DNA from 4 places in the Pseudomonas sp. NPDC077451 genome. Region 2 is predicted to be linked to each of the others. Evidence: predicted binding sites of a transcription regulator. Region 2 holds the regulator's gene; each other region holds the start of a gene.
What was found. Region 2 encodes sigma-54, which starts transcription at its own class of promoters, with help from an activator protein. Its sites were predicted from a motif close to ANTGGCATNNANNTTGCTNT; they were not measured.
Positions count from the first base shown of each region.

Region 1: the regulator sigma-54 is predicted to act here: its motif matches at 2,392-2,411, upstream of flgA (flagellar basal body P-ring formation chaperone FlgA).
Region 3: the regulator sigma-54 is predicted to act here: its motif matches at 2,628-2,647, upstream of fliD (flagellar filament capping protein FliD).
Region 4: the regulator sigma-54 is predicted to act here: its motif matches at 2,277-2,296, upstream of ACIGHL_RS02775 (CmpA/NrtA family ABC transporter substrate-binding protein).

Region 1 covers NZ_JBITVX010000001.1:497,548-501,957, forward strand. Annotated here, with positions in the region: gene ACIGHL_RS02380 (flagellar brake protein) at 1-607, opposite strand, end outside; gene ACIGHL_RS02385 (flagella synthesis protein FlgN) at 681-1,151, opposite strand; gene flgM (flagellar biosynthesis anti-sigma factor FlgM) at 1,196-1,525, opposite strand; gene flgA (flagellar basal body P-ring formation chaperone FlgA) at 1,630-2,382, opposite strand; gene ACIGHL_RS02400 (chemotaxis protein CheV) at 2,549-3,481, shown strand; gene ACIGHL_RS02405 (CheR family methyltransferase) at 3,519-4,343, shown strand.
Region 2 covers NZ_JBITVX010000005.1:93,179-97,588, reverse strand. Annotated here, with positions in the region: gene rapZ (RNase adapter RapZ) at 1-619, opposite strand, end outside; gene ptsN (PTS IIA-like nitrogen regulatory protein PtsN) at 949-1,413, opposite strand; gene hpf (ribosome hibernation-promoting factor, HPF/YfiA family) at 1,420-1,728, opposite strand; gene ACIGHL_RS10340 (RNA polymerase factor sigma-54) at 1,808-3,325, opposite strand; gene lptB (LPS export ABC transporter ATP-binding protein) at 3,471-4,196, opposite strand; gene lptA (lipopolysaccharide transport periplasmic protein LptA) at 4,196-4,410, opposite strand, start outside.
Region 3 covers NZ_JBITVX010000004.1:172,959-177,368, reverse strand. Annotated here, with positions in the region: gene ACIGHL_RS09170 (flagellar hook-length control protein FliK) at 1-598, opposite strand, end outside; gene ACIGHL_RS09165 (hypothetical protein) at 595-918, opposite strand; gene fliS (flagellar export chaperone FliS) at 902-1,300, opposite strand; gene fliD (flagellar filament capping protein FliD) at 1,297-2,604, opposite strand; gene ACIGHL_RS09150 (hypothetical protein) at 2,877-3,041, shown strand; gene flgN (flagellar protein FlgN) at 3,217-3,657, opposite strand; gene flgM (flagellar biosynthesis anti-sigma factor FlgM) at 3,654-3,929, opposite strand; gene ACIGHL_RS09135 (flagellar FliJ family protein) at 4,369-4,410, opposite strand, start outside.
Region 4 covers NZ_JBITVX010000001.1:585,394-589,803, reverse strand. Annotated here, with positions in the region: gene ACIGHL_RS02785 (CmpA/NrtA family ABC transporter substrate-binding protein) at 39-1,259, shown strand; gene ACIGHL_RS02780 (ANTAR domain-containing response regulator) at 1,274-1,852, shown strand; gene ACIGHL_RS02775 (CmpA/NrtA family ABC transporter substrate-binding protein) at 2,435-3,808, shown strand; gene ACIGHL_RS02770 (ABC transporter permease) at 3,861-4,410, shown strand, end outside.

The DNA of each region.
Region 1 (4,410 bases), on a different contig from region 2:
TAACGTGGCGCAGCTCAGCTGCGGTTGTTATGGCGCCGAAAGGCAAGTGTACGGAAAGTTGATCATAGACTTGGCCGGACTGTAGGCCAGCTTGTAGATTCCCTGGGAAGCTCAGCTTGCAACCCGTTGCCGACATGTCCAAGACTTTGCCCACCAGAGGTTTCCTGATCGTCTTTCCGTTCAGTTGCGCTGCGATTGGCTGCCCGCTCAGTGTGGCGCGATAGGCGTTTCGCCTTTGGTGGTAAAGAATTTCGTCTGGCAGGTGAGCCCAATAGCAGCGCGCATCGTCCAGTTCGCCAAGATGCACTGGATGTGGATTATTCCAAGCGATTCGCACGCCCTCGTAAAAGCCTTCTATTTGGAAAGCTTCTCCTGACGCCATTAGTCGCTCACCATCGCTAGGTATCAGCTCGTCTAACGCAAGCCAGCCCTTTTCGCGGTTTATCTCTACCAGGTAAGTCTGGTACCGCTGAGCGCGCTCGGCAAAACGGACCTGCAGTGGGATATGGTTATCCAGCAGGGGGCGTAAATTTGCCTGAATTTCGACTGGAGTCTTGAGTATCTGAGGGGGCTGAGGGCCTTCTCCCTCAGCGAAAGGACTAGACACTTGGCGTTGCTCTCCGGCATGTAACGACGACAGACCAATGATAGCACTTTGATGCTATACGGCTGCGGATGGTTCAGGCCTGGCTGAGCGGGCGATGATGAGTGCTTTTGGCGGCAGCTCCCCGGCGATCATAAACGTCCGGGGTCTGGGACGTGCCTTGCAGTATTTGCAGCATGGTCCCTACGGCGCTCTGGTTGGCCCGGATAAGCTTGCCATTGCGTTCATTGGCTTTGCGGCAGTCCTCAAGGATGATCTCCAGCTGTTCTGCCTGGGCAAGGATCTCGCCGCCTATCTCCGAAGCTGCGGCAAACTGTGCCAAGCCGTTGCGGTCGGCGCTCAGCTGTGCCCTAGCTAATGCCTGGCTGCGTAGCGTGCCGTGTTGGCCCAAAAGTGCCAGCAGTGCCTGTTTTTGCGTGAGCAGCTGCTCCAGCCCACCGAGATTACGCTCAGAGAGGGCCAGATATTCCGCGTCGGTGAGCTCGCGTAGCGTTCTGGCGGTGTCGATATCGTTGGTCAGCTGCTGGAGCAATTCGGAATCTAGCATAGTGGCCTCTGTTGCACTCACGCCCGCTCGCATTGGTGTCAGGCTCAGCGCTGGCTTTCGAACGACAGTAGCTTCGATGCCACTCGCTGGCTGTCCACCTGATAGCTACCATCGGCGATTGCCTGCTTGATCTGAGCAACACGCTCTTGATCAACGGCGGGCTGCTGGTTCAACTTCTCGGTGGTCTGCTGAAGGCGCTGGGCTTCGGGGCTCAGCTGAACGCTCTCCCCCGATACCGGGCTGTTGCCGGTGGTCTTTGCTTCGTCAGTAGAGGGCTGCTGAGCCGTTGGTCGCTCAGTGTTCTGGACGTTGCTGCTACGCCCATTGCTGGTTGAATTGACGGCACTGTTAGGCCGATTGAAATCGATAACCATGATCGAAACCTCGAATAAGTCAGGACGCTTGCCTGCTTTTCGGCAAATCCAAATAAAACTTTAGTCTTTTTTCATACGGGCGGCTGGCGTAGCGGCGCCCGCCTTCACATTGCGACTTCTACTTGCCCGGGACCAACGACGCGGGCTTTGATGGTCCGTCCGGAGCGCTGGTTTTTGACTCTGATCTGAGAGCCAAGCGCGCCGTCGGACAGCGCCTCGCCAGGCATTCTTACATTTATCGTAGAGTTTTTCGCGCTGATTACCACCTGGTCGCCTTTTCGGACTATTTCAGCTGGTGATAAGTAGGTTGGAGGTAGCACCTGGTCGGGGAGGGCGCTACGGGTAATCTTATTGCCCAGCACTTGGTCGAACGAGGTCAGATAGCCTTGATTGAGCAGGCTGACGTCGCGCTCGGCAAGGGTAACATCGGCTAGCTCTACGACACTCTCTCGGGCCAGGGGCCGTCTGGCTACGATTACTTCCCGGAACAAATGGACCTGTGCAGGGACGAAAACGGACCAGGGCGAAGTAGCTTCACAGCTAACTCGCACGGTAATGCGACCAACGGGTTGTGCCGGGCTTTCGAGTCTGGTCGTCAATCCTTGATCGCAGGCCGCTAGCCGTAGGCGCGGGTCCAGCCTGTTCAGCTCGATCTCGTAGCGCGCCTGGATTTGACTACGCTGTAAATAGTCAGTTACTTCCCGCTCAAGAAAAGCGCGGGTCGCGTCGATAAGCTGTTCAGGTCGCGTAAAGCTTGCTGAGTCAGCCAGCTGGCTCAGCGCGCACAGAGTCGCCAACAGAAACGTTTGGAAAAGCGTCTTGCACGGATGCCGGAAAAAAGTCGTCTGTTTGCTCATGTGTTGGTTGAAGCAAGGGACGTGCCGTTTGTTGACCGTTCAGAAACTGACTGGGCAGGCGAGACAGGTATTTTGCAAATCGGTGTTGGCATGCATGCCACTTCAGCGCCAGATAGTCTGAGCTACAGATGTCTGCCCGCCCATCTCACACGCAAGAGGAACTGGCATGGCCGGTGTATTGGATTCGGTTAACCAGCGTACGCAGCTGGTGGGACAGAACCGTTTGGAGCTGCTGTTGTTCAGACTGGACGGCAAGCAGCTTTATGGCATCAACGTGTTCAAGGTCAAAGAGGTGCTGCAGTGCCCTCGGCTCACGGTCATGCCTCGGTCGAGCCCGGTGGTGAGAGGGGTGGCGAACATTCGGGGAAGCACGCTTTCTATCCTCGATTTGTCCGCTGCTACCGGAAAGCCAGTGCTACAGGATTTGCCGAATAGTTTTGCCATCATTGTCGAATACAACACCAAGGTGCTTGGTTTCTTGGTCCGCTCGGTGGAGCGGATAGTCAACATGAACTGGGAAGATATTCTTCCGCCCCCTAAGGGTGTTGGGCACGACCATTATTTGACGGCCGTGACTCATGTAGATCAACAGATGGTGGAAATCATCGACGTTGAAAAGATACTCGCCGAAGTGGCGCCGGTGTCCGAAGTGCTCTCGGTCAGCATTGCGGACGAGGCAACCAGTAACAAGGCGTCAACCAGTCGGGTACTGATTGTCGATGACTCGTCTGTGGCGCGTAAGCAGATCATGCGTTGTCTGCAGAATCTGGGAATCGAGGTCGTTGCGCACAATGATGGGCGGCAGGCGCTCACCTATCTGCGAAAGCTTGTAGCTGAGGGCAAGAAGCCGTCTGACGAATTCATAATGATGATTTCCGATATCGAAATGCCAGAAATGGATGGTTACACCCTGACGACGGAGGTTCGTCAGGATCCGGCTATGCGTGATATGCATATTCTGCTGCATACTTCGCTTTCCGGTGTGTTCAACCAGAGCATGGTCAAGCGGGTCGGAGCGGACGATTTTCTCGCCAAGTTTCAGGCAGATGATCTGGCCAATCGAGTGATAGAGCGGATCCGGACTACGGATAAGAATTGAGGCGTCGTCCTCTTAATATGACTGGTGGGCATTATTAGTGTCAGGTGATCCGGATTTCGATCAGTTCCGAATATTCCTCGAGAAGACGTGCGGCATTCTGCTGGGCAGCAACAAGCAGTACCTGGTGTCCAGCAGGTTGAACAAGCTTATGGAGCAGCAAGGGCTCAAAACGCTTGGCGATTTGGTCAGGAAGATTCAGGCCCAGCCGCGTAGCGGCCTGCGCGAGCAGGTCGTGGACGCCATGACAACCAACGAGACGCTCTGGTTTCGTGACACCTATCCTTTTGAGGTGATGAAAAACCGCGTTCTGCCTGAGCTGCTGAAAAACGCGCCGGGACAGCGTTTGCGTATCTGGTCGGCCGCTTGTTCATCAGGGCAAGAGCCTTACTCGCTGTCGATGACCATCGACGAGTACGAGCGCAGTAGTCCTAGCCACCCGAAAACGGCAGTTCAGATCGTGGCTACTGAATTGTCAGGCGCCATGCTTGCTGCATCGAAGGCAGCCGAATATGACAGTCTCGCTATCGCTCGAGGTTTATCCAGTGAGCGGCTGCAGCGTCATTTCGAGGTGAAAAGCCCGGGTCGTTGGGTGGTTAAGCCGGCAATTCGTAGTCGTGTTGAGTTTCGGGTGCAGAACCTGCTCGACAGCTATGCCGTGCTCGGCAAGTTCGATGTGGTGTTCTGCCGCAACGTGCTCATTTATTTTTCCGCTGATGTAAAGAAAGACATCCTCAAACGAATCCACGCGACGTTGAAGCCAGGCGGATACCTCTTTCTGGGAGCATCCGAAGCGCTGAACGGTCTTCCTGAGCTGTATCAGATGGTGCAATGCAGCCCGGGCATCATCTACAAAGCAAAGTAATGGTTGGTTCTTAGCAAAGGCGGCAGGAATCTGTCGCTATCGGCTGGATGAGCGGCAAAAACATAGG
Region 2 (4,410 bases):
CCAGCCCCGAAAAATCGCGCAGATCGGCCTTCCAGTAAGGATTCGGCAGGCAACGCACATCGAATACCAGATCGGCGTCAACCGGCATGCCACGTTTAAAGCCAAAGGACTCGAAGAGAAAAGCCGTACCCGGCTCTGGCTTGTCCAGCAGGCGAAGCTTCAGCGTGTCTCGCAGCTGATAAAGATTCAGGTGCGTGGTGTCGATCTTCAGGTCGGCGTGATCGATGATAGGCGCCAGAAGCAGTTCTTCGTCACGGATGGCTTCGGCCAGGGAGCGGTTCTGGTTGGTCAGCGGATGCCGCCTACGGGTCTCCGAAAAGCGCTTAAGCAATGTCTCGTCGGCGGCATCGAGATACAGTACATCGCACTGGATATATCGGGCACGGACATCTTCGAGCAGCTCGGGAAAGCGTTTCAGTTGACTCGGCAGGTTGCGCGCATCGATAGATACCGCGACTTGTGGCTGCAGCAGCTCTGTGTGCAACAGTGCCCTTTCTGCCAGCTCTGGCAGAAGGCCGGCGGGAAGGTTGTCGATACAGTAGAAACCATTGTCTTCAAGGACATTTAGCGCAGTGCTCTTGCCCGATCCAGAGCGCCCACTGACGATGATCAACCGCATCGAACTGTTCCATTCAGCAAGGCTTGGCCTCGAAAACCTTTTTTCGCGTCGCGCCGGCAGGGTGTGTATTGGCAGATAAGGGGCACGTTTCTTTCCTCACTCAGCTTAGGGCGACAGAATATTGCTCTGTCCTAGCAGGCTGTTGGGAAACTACTCGAGTAGACATGTCTCGTTAAAACAGCCACGGCCTCGACCCCAGCCAGAACGCATCGATAGCCAATCAAGGTGCGTTTTTCCGTCTGTTAACCTCGGTCCAGCCTTAGGCTTTGTTCCAGGGAACCCGGTGGTTGGGATTGCCAGCCACCGCTTATGTTGTCCCGGACGGCCAACTAACGACCGTTCTGAATATCCATCACAGCCTGATACAGTTCCTGTCCCGACGTGGTCCCGCGCAGCCGTTCACGGACCTCTTCGCGATCCAGCATGCTGGCAATCTGGCGAAGCAGCTCCAGATGTTCATCGGTGGCTGCTTCTGGCACCAGCAATACGAACAATAGATCGACGGGAGCGCCGTCGATTGCATCGAAATCTACTGGTGTATCGAGTCTCAGCACTGCACTGAGCGGCGATGTGCAGCCGGGCATACGGCAGTGCGGGATAGCAATGCCATTGCCGAAGCCGGTTGAGCCAAGCTTCTCGCGGGCGATGAAGCTTTCAAAGATCGCTTGGCTATCAAGATCTGGCAGATCCCCACCAAGCACCTTGGCGATCTGCTCCAGTACGCGCTTCTTGCTGCCGCCCGGTACGCCCACTAGGGCGCGGCCGGGGGTTAGGATATTTTCGATTCGGATCATGATGGGTTAGCGAGCCAGGGCGCCCTGATGGTGGTCGAGCTGTTTTTCTTTGTGCTTGATGAGCTGCCGATCGAGCTTGTCCGCAAGCAGATCGATCGCGGCGTACATGTCGCTGTGCTCGGCGTTAGCGACAACTTCGCGGCCAGCTACATGTAAGGTCGCTTCGGCCTTCTGCCTCAGCTTCTCGACTTGAAGAACGACTTGAATGGCAATGATGCGATCGAAATGCCGTTCTAACCGCTCGAATTTCTCTTCGACGTAGTCACGCAGGGGTTCTGTGATTTCCAGGTGAAGGCCAGTGATGTTGACTTGCATACTGCATCTCCTTTTTGCCACATGCGGATTGGTGGGCAGCAAGCCCGCCATTCGGAAGAACTCGACCAGTGCTCTGGTGTTACATCAGCCGCTTGCGCTCGCTGGATGGCGCGATACCGAGTGATTCGCGGTACTTTGCGACGGTGCGGCGTGCGACCTGAATCCCCTGTTCCTCCAGTAGACCAGCGATCTTGCTGTCGCTCAATGGCTTTTTCTGGTTTTCCGCGGCCACCAGTTTCTTGATGATTGCGCGGATGGCAGTGGACGAGCACTCGCCGCCTTCGGCAGTGCTCACATGGCTCGAAAAGAAATATTTGAGTTCATAGATGCCCCGGGGCGTGTGCATGAACTTTTGCGTCGTGACCCGCGAAATGGTCGACTCATGCATACCCACCGCTTCGGCGATGTCGTACAGCACTAGCGGCTTCATGGCCTCGTCGCCGTGCTCGAAAAAGCCCCGCTGATGCTCGACGATCTGGGTGGCCACCTTCATCAGCGTTTCGTTGCGGCTGAGCAGGCTTTTGATGAACCAGCGTGCTTCTTGCAGCTGGTTTCGCATGAAGGTGTTATCCGCGCTTGAATCGGCCCGTTTGACGAACCCGGCGTATTGCGCGTTTACCCTCAGGCGAGGCATTGCCTCCTGATTCAGTTCCACCAACCAGCGGCCATTGTGCTTGCGCACGATAACGTCAGGCACCACATATTCGGGCTCACCCGCTTCGATCTGAGAGCCGGGGCGTGGATTGAGCGTTTGAATCAAGTCGATGATCTGGCGCAGTTCGTCTTCTTTGAGCTTCATCCTGCGCATCAGCAAGCTGTAATCGCGCCCGCCAAGAATATCCAGGTGGTCACTCACCAGCCGGATGGCCTCACTCAGCCACTCGGTGCGTTCGGGCAGTTGACGAAGCTGCAGCAGCAGGCATTCACGCAGGTCACGCGCTCCGATGCCTGCGGGCTCGAACTGCTGAATTCGGCGCAGCACCACCTCGATCTCGTCGAGTTCGATTTCAAGCTCGGGGTCAAACGACTCGAGTACTTCTTCAAGCGTTTCGTCGAGATAACCCTGTGGATTGATACAATCGATCAGGGTGGCCGCGATGAGACGGTCGGTATCGCTCATCGGTGCGAGGTTGAGTTGCCAGAGCAGATGGCTTTGCAGGCTTTCGCCGCTAGAGGTCCGGCTGGTGAAATCCCACTCATCGTCATCGCTGCTCGGCAAGCTGCTGGCGCTGGTCTGATAGATGTCTTCCCAAGCGGTGTCTACCGGCAGCTCATTTGGGATGCGGTCGCCCCAGTCGCCTTCTTCGAGGTTCTCCACCGTGTTGATGGGCTCCTCGTAATTGTTGTCCGGCTCGCTTTGCACGGTTGAGTCAGTCGAAGGGCTTTCGCTTTTCTTTTCGACAGACTCGGCCATCGGATCGGAGTTGTCGAAATCATCCCCGTCTTCTTCGCGCTCGAGCATGGGATTGGAATCCAGCGCTTCCTGAATCTCTTGTTGGAGATCAAGCGTGGATAGCTGGAGCAATCGTATGGCTTGTTGCAGCTGCGGTGTCATCGTCAGCTGCTGGCCCATCTTCAGGACTAGCGATGGTTTCATGGCAGAGGACTTCGAACCTTTTTTGCCGGCGCAACCGCGCCTGTTCCGATTTCGCTGGCGCCGCGCGCCCGTGTAAGCAAATTATATGCCTGCCATTGAAGCCTTTGCCTAGCCCTGTAGGTTCGTCCGGGCAGAAAAAACGACTTCAAAGTCGGAATTCGTGTCCCAGATAGACTTCCTTGACCAGCTGGTTGGCCAAGATGGTCTCTGCGTCGCCTTCGGCGATCAATTGACCGTCGTTGACGATGTAGGCGGTTTCGCAGATATCCAGCGTTTCGCGGACGTTGTGATCGGTGATCAGGACGCCGATGCCCTTGGCCTTCAGGTGATGAATGATCTGCTTGATGTCGCCGACCGAGATGGGGTCGACGCCTGCGAAGGGTTCGTCAAGAAGAATGAACTTGGGTGCCGTGGCCAGGGCGCGGGCTATCTCGACGCGGCGTCGTTCGCCACCGGACAGGCTCATGCCGAGGCTGTCACGGATGTGGTGAATGTGAAACTCCTGCAGCAGGCCTTCGAGGGCTTGTTGCCGACCGCTGCGATCAAGGTCCTTGCGCGTTTCAAGGATCGCCATAATGTTGTCGGCTACCGACAGCTTGCGAAAGATCGAGGCTTCCTGCGGCAGATAGCCAATACCGGCTCGGGCTCGGCCGTGCATGGGCAGGTGCGTCACGTCCTGGTCATCGATCAGGACCCGGCCCTGATCCGCTTTTACCAAACCGACGATCATGTAGAAGCAGGTGGTCTTGCCGGCACCATTTGGGCCCAGCAGGCCCACGATCTGGCCGCTTTCGATGGAGAGACTGACATCACGCACGACCTGACGACTCTTATAGCTCTTAGCTAAATGCTGGGCCTTGAGAATTGCCATTACTCGGTCTGCTCCGTTGCCGGCTGATCTTTATTACGCGGCTGGATGACCATGTCCACACGAGGGCGTGGAGTGGTGACATCAGTATTGGTGGCGCGACCAGCATTGACGATCTGCCTCTGGGTGTCATAGACGATCTTTTCGCCTTCGAAAGTGTTGCCTTCCTGCACGACCTTGGCCTGGTCGATCAGCACGATCCTTTCGTTCGCGGCGA
Region 3 (4,410 bases), on a different contig from region 2:
GGCCGATGCTCATCTCGACGATGGGCTTGGGCATGGCCGTCGCCACCGGATTCAGCTCAACGGTGCGGCCCTGAACGGCCATCTTCACGATGTTCAGCGAATCGTCCGGCACGGCGTCGAGCGGGGCGTTGGCAAGCTGGGCCTGCCCCGGCAATACGCTCAGCAGGTCGTCGCTGGTCGGTGTGGCGGTTTGCGACAGTGTCTGTGGCACAGGGGCGGCGCCAACTTGTGCCGCATCGCGCGCCTGAATTTCGGCCAGCTGCTGGTCGATCATGCCCAACAACCATTGCTCAGGGGTCAGCTCCTGGGGCGCTTCATTGCCCTGACTGGAATTGCCGCCTGCCTGCATCACCTGGCCCTGCTCGGCTGCCAGCTCAGGCAGCGCACCTTGCAACAGGACAGCGGAGAACTCAGAGGGCTGATCATCAGCTGCGGTCGACGCCCGCTGCATGCGCTCAGCAAAGCCTCGCAGGGCATCGGCTGCCATCGCCCGGCCGGCGGTGGTTTGCCCACCGTGGCTCGCGCGCGCAGCAACCGGCAATGCGGCTTCAGCACTTGCTGCGGCGGCACGCGTGGCGGAAATTGACTGGACGATCATCCCCTGTCTCCGACTTGGAACATGTCTATGCGCTGATAGGCGGCACGCCCTTCGGCGTGTTCGAGGTGGTTCAACAACAACAGGCGCAGGCGCTCACATTCGTCGGCACAGGCTTGCAAGCCTTCACCGTGGAGCTGCTTGAGGCGGCTCTTTGCAGCGTGGGTCGGCTCGTCCAGCTCAAGCCGCCCGGCCAGAGTTTCGAGACACTGCCGGATCGCCGCGTCAACCGCGGCGACCGCCGTCCAGTCGTTGCTCTGCAACGCCTGCTGCAATTCGCCGTGCAGCGCCATCAGGCGCTCGCTGTCACTTACGGGCGGCACTGACGCCCTCCCAGCCCTCGCGGAGAATGCTGAGCAGGTTGATCACTTCGTCCAGCCCTTCCAGCGACAGCGACACGCTGACGTCCGAAAGCCGGTAGATGCAGTACTCATACAGACGCGCCAGCCCCTGAACCACCTCGCCACCGCCCTCTTCGTCGAGTGCACCGTTAAGGCCGTTGAGGATGTTCATGCACTTTTCCAGCGACACGCCCTTCTGCTGGTAACGCTTGTGTTCGATGTGGCCGCGGGCACGGGCCAGCTCATCCAGCAGGCCGTCCATCAGCACCAGCACCAGTTCGTAAGGCGAAGCCGAGGCTGCACGCGCCTCGAGGTCTACCGAGCGGTAGCTGTCATAACTGTCGTTAGGGTGATAGCTGTTCATGAGAACAATCCGTTAGCTTGCGGTGTGGTTGGCATCGAGAACATTCCGCTGGTCTGCTCCATGCTCTGCATGGTCTGCATCATCGTGGTGAACTGCCGCAGGTAGCGGCTGTAATGGGTGTCGTACTGCTGCTGGAGGTTGTCGAACTGCTCGTCGATACGGCGCAGGTTCATGTCCAGCGTGTCCATGCGGTTCTTCAGCAGCCCGTTGGTGCTGCTGGTGTACGCGGCGACGGTCTTGTCCATGCTGTCGAGCAGCTTGTCAGTGCCAGTGAACAGCTCCTCGAAGCCCGCGGGATCATTAGCGACCGCAGCTTCGAAGCGCTTGGCGTCAATGGTCAGCTTGCCGTTACGGTCGGCACTGATGCCGAACTCGATCAGGCTCTTGCCACCGAAATCGGCACGCAGCAGGCCATTCAGGCGGCTCTCGATGGAGCGCACGCTGGAATCGCCGGCCAGAGCGCCGCGTTTGGCACTGTCGCTGCCGCTGGCGGTGAGCGAGTCGAAACTCGTCATCAGCGCGTTAAAGGCATCGATGAAGGTCTGCGCCTTGGCCTGGGTGCCGGCCTTGTCCTGACCCACCGTGACAGTCAACGCGGTGTCAGTCGCCGTATGGGTCTTGCTCACGGTCAGGCTGACGCCATCGATGACGTCGGTGAAGGTGTTGCTGGCGCTGGTCAGCTCAATGCCGCCGGTGCCATAACTACCACCCAGACGCACCATGGCGTCTTGAGCAGTGGATAGCTGGGTCGTGGTTGCGGCAGCGTTGCCCGTCATGCTGAGACTGAACGCATTGGCGGCGCCGGTTTGCTCGCTGCTGACCACCAGGCTGACCGCGCCATCGCTGCGTACCAGCGTTGCTTGTACACCGAGCCCAGCATCGTTTATAGCCGTGGCAGCATCGCTCAGCGTGGCGTATTGGCTCAGGTCGAAGGCCTGGGCATTCAGCGTCAGGGTGCCGCTCAGGCTGCCATCGACCAGGCCCTGTACAGCGACCTGCTGCTTGGCGGCCAGGCGCTCGACGAAGAAGTCGTAGGTGCCGGCTTTTGCCGTGGTGCCCACGGTAGCGGTGGCGTACCCCTCCTGACTGAAGGTCGCACTGTTGGTCAGCATGCTCGACGTGCTGCTGTTGAGCTTGGTGATGGCGGACTTGAAAGTCGTCATCGACGTGCGCAGCGAGTTCAACGCGTCGCGCTGAGCTTTGTAGCGCGATTCGTTGCGGTTAAGCCGATCCAACGAACCCTGAACTTCGTAGGTGGCCAACTGCGTCGACATCTGTTGTACGTAATCGGAATTTATAGCCATCACCATCCCCTCTTGAAACAGGTAGAGCAAGTTGGATGCCAGTTCTCGAATACCCGTATTACGGGCGTTTCAGAGCCGGCCATGCAGAAAAAAGGCTTCCGCAACGCGACAAGACAAGGAAACGGGGAAGCACCGTTTCCGCCTCGGCCGATGGCGGAACATCTGTCTATAAAGGCGACGTGAAAGGCGAGGGAGTTAAAGCGGCAACCGAAAAGGATTAATCCTTATCAGCGCGAGCGACTCGACAAGCGTGGGTCGCTCCCAAAAGCGCCATGAAGTGGATTGAGCTGTGGAAGGCTTTGGCTCGAGACGAGCCTTTTGACCTGATGGCGCTCGCAGGCTTCGATCGCCAGCAAGCTGGCTCCTACCAAAAGCGTTGCGTGCAAATTGAGCGCATCACGACAGGCAGCCGCCGCCGCGATAGCGCGCTCCTGTAGGAGCCAGCTTGCTGGCGATCTGCAAGGCTAGAAGCGACTTCGAGCGCCACTGGATGCAGGACGGATGTTGTTTTCCCATCCAACATTCGCGGTGGATATGCGGGTGGGTTACCCCAACATGAGGCCAGCGCGGCGCGCTTGCTAACGGAAGGCGCAGGAAGCCGAACGTTGCGCCTCAGTAAGCCTGAGGCGAGTAGAGCCGAGCGTCCTGCCCACCGGCGAGCAGTTGCTGAAGGATGTCGTGGTGCATGGCGAGCAGCTTGCCGTTGTGCTCGTTGAACTGCTGGCACTGCACGGCGAGGTCACCGACCTGCCGCCAGTGCTGCTGAAGGGATTCGCCGCGCTCGCCGGTGCAGCTGGACAACAGCCGGCGCATGCCCACGCCGGAGGTTTCCAGCCGGAAAGCCGCCAGCACCTTGCTGCGACGCTGGGCACGCGCGGCAATGGCTTCGACGCGGACTGTGATTTGCATATTAATGCGGTCGATTTCCGGCACATCGCGTTCGAGCAGACGGCCGTAGAGTTCCTGCATCAGCTCGCGCAAGGCGAGGTAATCGCCGCAGTCCTGCTGGAGATCGTCATCGACGACTGCCAGCAGCTTTTCGCGCTGGCTCACGCATCGTTTCCGCGGTGATAGCTGAGCATGCTGCTGGCCAGTTCGCCCACATCGGTAGAGATCTCGCCGCGCTGCAGGGCTTGCTTGATGGCCGCTACGCGATCCAGATCGACCTCGGGCATGGCGCGCAGGGCATCCTGCATTTGCTCCAGCGGCAGGCTTGCAGCTGGACGTGCGGCCGCCTGGGCTGCAGGACGGGCGCTGGCCGGACGCGCCGCGGCGGTCTCGGTGGGCATTGCAATGGCGGGCTTGAACTGCCGGCTGATTTCCATGATTTCGTTCCAACTCGGTGGTTACTGCCTAACAAGCGACCGCTCGGGCGGAAACCTTAAATATTTTTTTGCTGGGGCTGACAGGCGGACCGTTTTCAGCCGGTCCTCCGGTGCGGTGTTCAAGCACACCCCCTCACCCCAGCCCTCTCCCCGCAAGCGGGGCGAGGGAGTCGGCCGTGCAAGTCATTGCCGGCATGCCCAGGGTGGCCTTTTCGTCGCCAGGCCATCCTTGAATCTTTTGGTTCTGCGCCATCAGGGAGAGGGATTTGGCCCTACGGGCCGTTGCCGACGTGCCCGGGTTGCCTTTGCGTAACCTTCGCCGGGGCCCTGCATCCAGCCCCCACCCGTCCACCGCGCCGTACACGCCCCCTCGCCCCTTTGGGGAGAGGGCTGGGGTGAGGGGCCGGGGCCAAGCAAACTTGTAGCCCAACCCCACCACCTAGGCAATCTGGTTACGCCACCAAGTCTGCGCGGCTAGGCC
Region 4 (4,410 bases), on a different contig from region 2:
GACGGTGTGCGCTTCGCATGGCAAAGGTTCCCCTCAGCATGACCGATCCCACCCCTTCGCTCCGCCCTGACGCCAAAGCCTGGGTCGCCGGCAGCGACGCGCCAGAAAAGCATGTCGTGAACCTTGGTTTCATGGCGTTGACCGATGCTGCATCACTGATCGTCGCCGCCACCCAGGGCTTTGCCCAGCCCTACGGCCTCACGCTCAACCTGCAACGGCAGAGTTCCTGGTCCAGCGTGCGAGACAAACTCGTTGAAGGCGAACTGGATGCCGCTCATGGGCTTTACGGGCTGATCTACGCCGTGCATTTGGGCATCGGAGGCGGTGCACCGAAGGACATGGCCGTGCTGATGGGGCTGGCGCAAAACGGTCAGAGCATCAGCCTCTCCCGCGAGCTGAAGGCCGCCGGCGTGACCGATCCCGATGCGCTCGGCAAATGCGTGCGCCAGAGTGGTGCAAAACTAACCCTCGCGCAGACATTTCCAACCGGTACTCATGCACTCTGGCTCTACTACTGGCTGGCCGCCTACGGCATTCACCCGTTGGCCGACGTGCGCACGCTGGTGGTGCCGCCGTCCTTGATGGTGGCCCATTTACGGGCGCGTCGCATCGATGGCTTCTGCGCCGGCGAGCCCTGGGGCGCGCAGGCCATTGAAGAAGACATGGGCTTCACCATCGCGACCAGCCAATCGATCTGGCCGGACCATCCGGAAAAAGTGCTCGGCTGCACGCGCGAATTCGTCGATCAGTACCCCAATACCGCCCGTGCGCTGGTCATGGCCATCCTCGAGGCCAGCCGTTTCATAGACGAGAGCCAGGAAAACCGCCGCAGCACCGCACAACTGATCGCTGGTAGCGACTATGTCGATGCGCCCGTTGCGGCCATCGAGCCGCGCTTTCTCGGTCAATATGAAGACGGCCTCGGCCATGCCTGGCTGGACAAGCACCCGCTGCGCTTCTTTGGCAACGGCGAAGTGAACATGCCCTACCACTCCGACGGCCTCTGGTTCATGACTCAGCTACGCCGTTGGGGCCTGCTGCGCGAAGATCCGGATTACCTCGCCGTGGCGCAAAGCGTGCAGCAGACCAGCCTCTACCGTGACGCGGCGACTGCCTTGAACATCCCTGTGCCCGACTCACCCATGCGCAACGCCATTCTCATGGACGGCAGTCGCTGGGATGGCAGCGATCCGGCGGGTTACGCACGCAGCTTTGCGTTGCATGCACTGGCCGACACCGCACCGCACCCCAAGCCTTGAAAAGGGAGACTGTCATGCTTCGCGTTCTCCTGATCGACGATACCCCACGCAAGGTCGGACGCTTGCGCAGCGCTCTGATCGAAGCCGGTTTCGAGGTGGTAGAGGAATCCGGTCTGACCATCGACCTGCCCGAACGGGTCGAGGCGATTCGCCCGGATGTGGTGCTGATTGACACCGACTCCCCCGGCCGCGACGTAATGGAACAAGTGGTGATGGTCAGCCGTGACCAGCCGCGCCCCATCGTCATGTTCACCGACGACAACAACCCCAACGCCATGCGCCAAGCCATTCGCGCCGGCGTCAGCGCCTATATCGTTGAAGGCATCCAGGCCCAGCGGCTGAAACCGATCCTCGACGTGGCCATGGCCCGCTTCGAAAGTGACCAGGCGATCCGTGCGCAACTGCACGCGCGCGACCAGCAACTGGTTGAACGCAAGCGCATCGAACTCGCCAAGGGCATGCTGATGAAGATGCGCAGCTGCAACGAGGAAGAGGCCTACACCCTGATGCGCCGCCAGGCCATGAGCCGCCAGCAAAAGCTGATTCAGGTGGCTGAACAGATCATTGCGATGAACGACCTGCTGGGGCAGTAACCTGCAGCGGCGTTTCGGCCCTCTAGCGTTAGCCTAGCCAAATGGCCGAATGCATTCGGCCGTGCAAGACCATGCCGGGTGTCAGGTAAGGGTCCAGTGCTGAAACCTGCACGATGGCGTCCCTCGTAGCGGATCTGTTCGCTTCTCAAACCACGCGGTTCTGGGCCGAACCGTACTGCCCTCGCCCCCGCAACAACGCCTAGACAGCCAAGCCCACTTTCCGCCTCATGAGCAGCACGCCTGCGCTCCGTTCAAACGAACCAAAACGGAGCCAAGGGGTGCGCTGGCTGCACGTCTATCGCGCCGAACCGAGTTGCAGCGTGCCGAGACGGCGGCAACCCACCCATGACCGGCTCGATCCGCAAGCCATTGTATTGATTTAGCTTTTTTATTTTTAGTCGCTGCAAATCCCGGCATTGCGCGAATTGGCAAGCCCCTTGCAATCCCTCCAGTACCACGTCTTCGGGTCGCCAACGGCGGTGATCGGGACGAATTGACAAAGGCGTCAACGGTGCTCGCTCTGCTCATGCAGAGGGTGCGTCCGTTACGCCTTTTTTTCGTTTCGCGATTGAGGGAAGAATCATGCACAAGACTCGCCGTACGTTGCTGAAAACGCTGGTTGCCAGCCTCGGATGCTCTGCCCTGCTGCAATTGGTACCGATGACCGCCTGGGCTGCCGAACCGGAGAAAGAAGAGCTGAAGCTTGGCTTCATCAAGCTCACTGACATGGCGCCCCTGGCCATCGCCTACGAAAAGGGCTTTTTCGAAGATGAAGGCCTCTATGTCACGCTCGAAGCTCAAGCCAACTGGAAGGTGCTGCTGGACCGCGTGATCGATGGCGAGCTGGACGGCGCGCACATGCTCTCCGGCCAGCCGATCGGCGCCACCATCGGCTTTGGCACCAAGGCCGACATCATTACGGCCTTCACCATGGACCTCAATGGCAATGCCATCACGATGTCTAACGCCGTCTGGGAGCAGATGAAACCCAACGTGCCCATGGTCGATGGCAAACCGCAGCACCCAATCAAGGCCGACGCGTTGAAGCCGGTGATCGAGCAGCTCAACGCCAGTGGCAAGTCGTTCAACCTGGGCATGGTCTTCCCGGTCTCCACGCACAACTACGAGCTGCGCTACTGGCTCGCCGCTGGCGGCATTCATCCCGGCTACTACGCACCGAACAAGGGCGACATCAGCGGCCAGATCGATGCCCAGGCATTGCTCTCGGTCACTCCGCCGCCACAGATGCCATCGACCATGGAAGCCGGCACCATCCATGGCTACAGCGTTGGCGAGCCGTGGAACCAGCAGGCGGTGTTCAAGGGTATCGGCGTGCCGGTAGTGGCCGACTACGCGATCCGCAAGAACATGTCGGAGAAGGTCTTCGGCGTCTCCAAGGCCTGGGCCGAAGCCAACCCGGAAACTCACAAACGGCTGGTCAAGGCGCTGATCCGCGCCGGCAAGTGGCTTGATGAAAACAACAACGCCAACCGCCAGGAAGCGGTGGAGATCCTCTCACGCCCCGAATATGTGGGTGCCGATGCCAAGGTCATCGCCAATTCCATGACCGGCACCTTCGAGTTCGAGAAGGGCGACAAGCGCGAGGTACCGGACTTCAACGTCTTCTTCCGCTATCACGCCACCTACCCCTACTACTCCGACGCCATCTGGTACCTGACGCAGATGCGCCGCTGGGGCCAGATCGCCGAAGCCAAGCCGGACAGCTGGTACCTGGAGACCGCCAAGCAGGTTTATCGCCCCGACATCTACCGCGAAGCCGCCGCCGCGCTGATCGAAGACGGCCTGCTCACTGCGGACGACTTTCCCGCAGCCGATGAAGATGGCGTCCGCGAGCCGCTGGCCGACACCATTGATGGCATCACCTACGACGGACACACGCCCAACGCCTATCTCGAACAGTTCGCGATCGGCCTGAAAGGCGATACCACCCTCTGATCCCGCCACCAGGGAGCCGTTGCGGCTCCCGATACCCGGAGAGGACACGTCGATGAGCAATCCAGCCGTCGCAAAAAACATCAAGCAAACGCTCGAGGCCGGCCGCCAGGCCCGGCTCAAGCGCTGGCTGCCGCAGGTAATCATGCCGCTGGTGGGCATTCTGGCTTTCCTGCTGTTCTGGCAGCTGGTGGCATCGAATATCCAGACTAGCCTCGGCCAGTTTCCAGGGCCCAGCCAAGTAGCCGAGCAGTTCAACGGGCTGGTCGATGCGCATCTTCAATCGCGGGAGAAAGCCGACGCGTTCTACCTGCGCCAAGAGGAACGCAACGCCGCGAAACTGGCGAAGAACCCGGACGCCGAGGTGAAGATTCGCCCTTACACCGGCAAGCCGACTTTCTTCGAGCAGATCTTCACCAGCCTCTACACGGTGATGACCGGCTTCGCGATCGCCTCGCTGATCGCCGTGCCGCTGGGCATTGTCTGCGGGCTGAGCAAGACGGTGTACAGCGCGATGAACCCGCTGATCCAGATCTTCAAACCGGTGTCGCCGCTGGCCTGGCTGCCTCTGGTGACCATGGTGGTCAGCGCCGTCTATGTCAGTG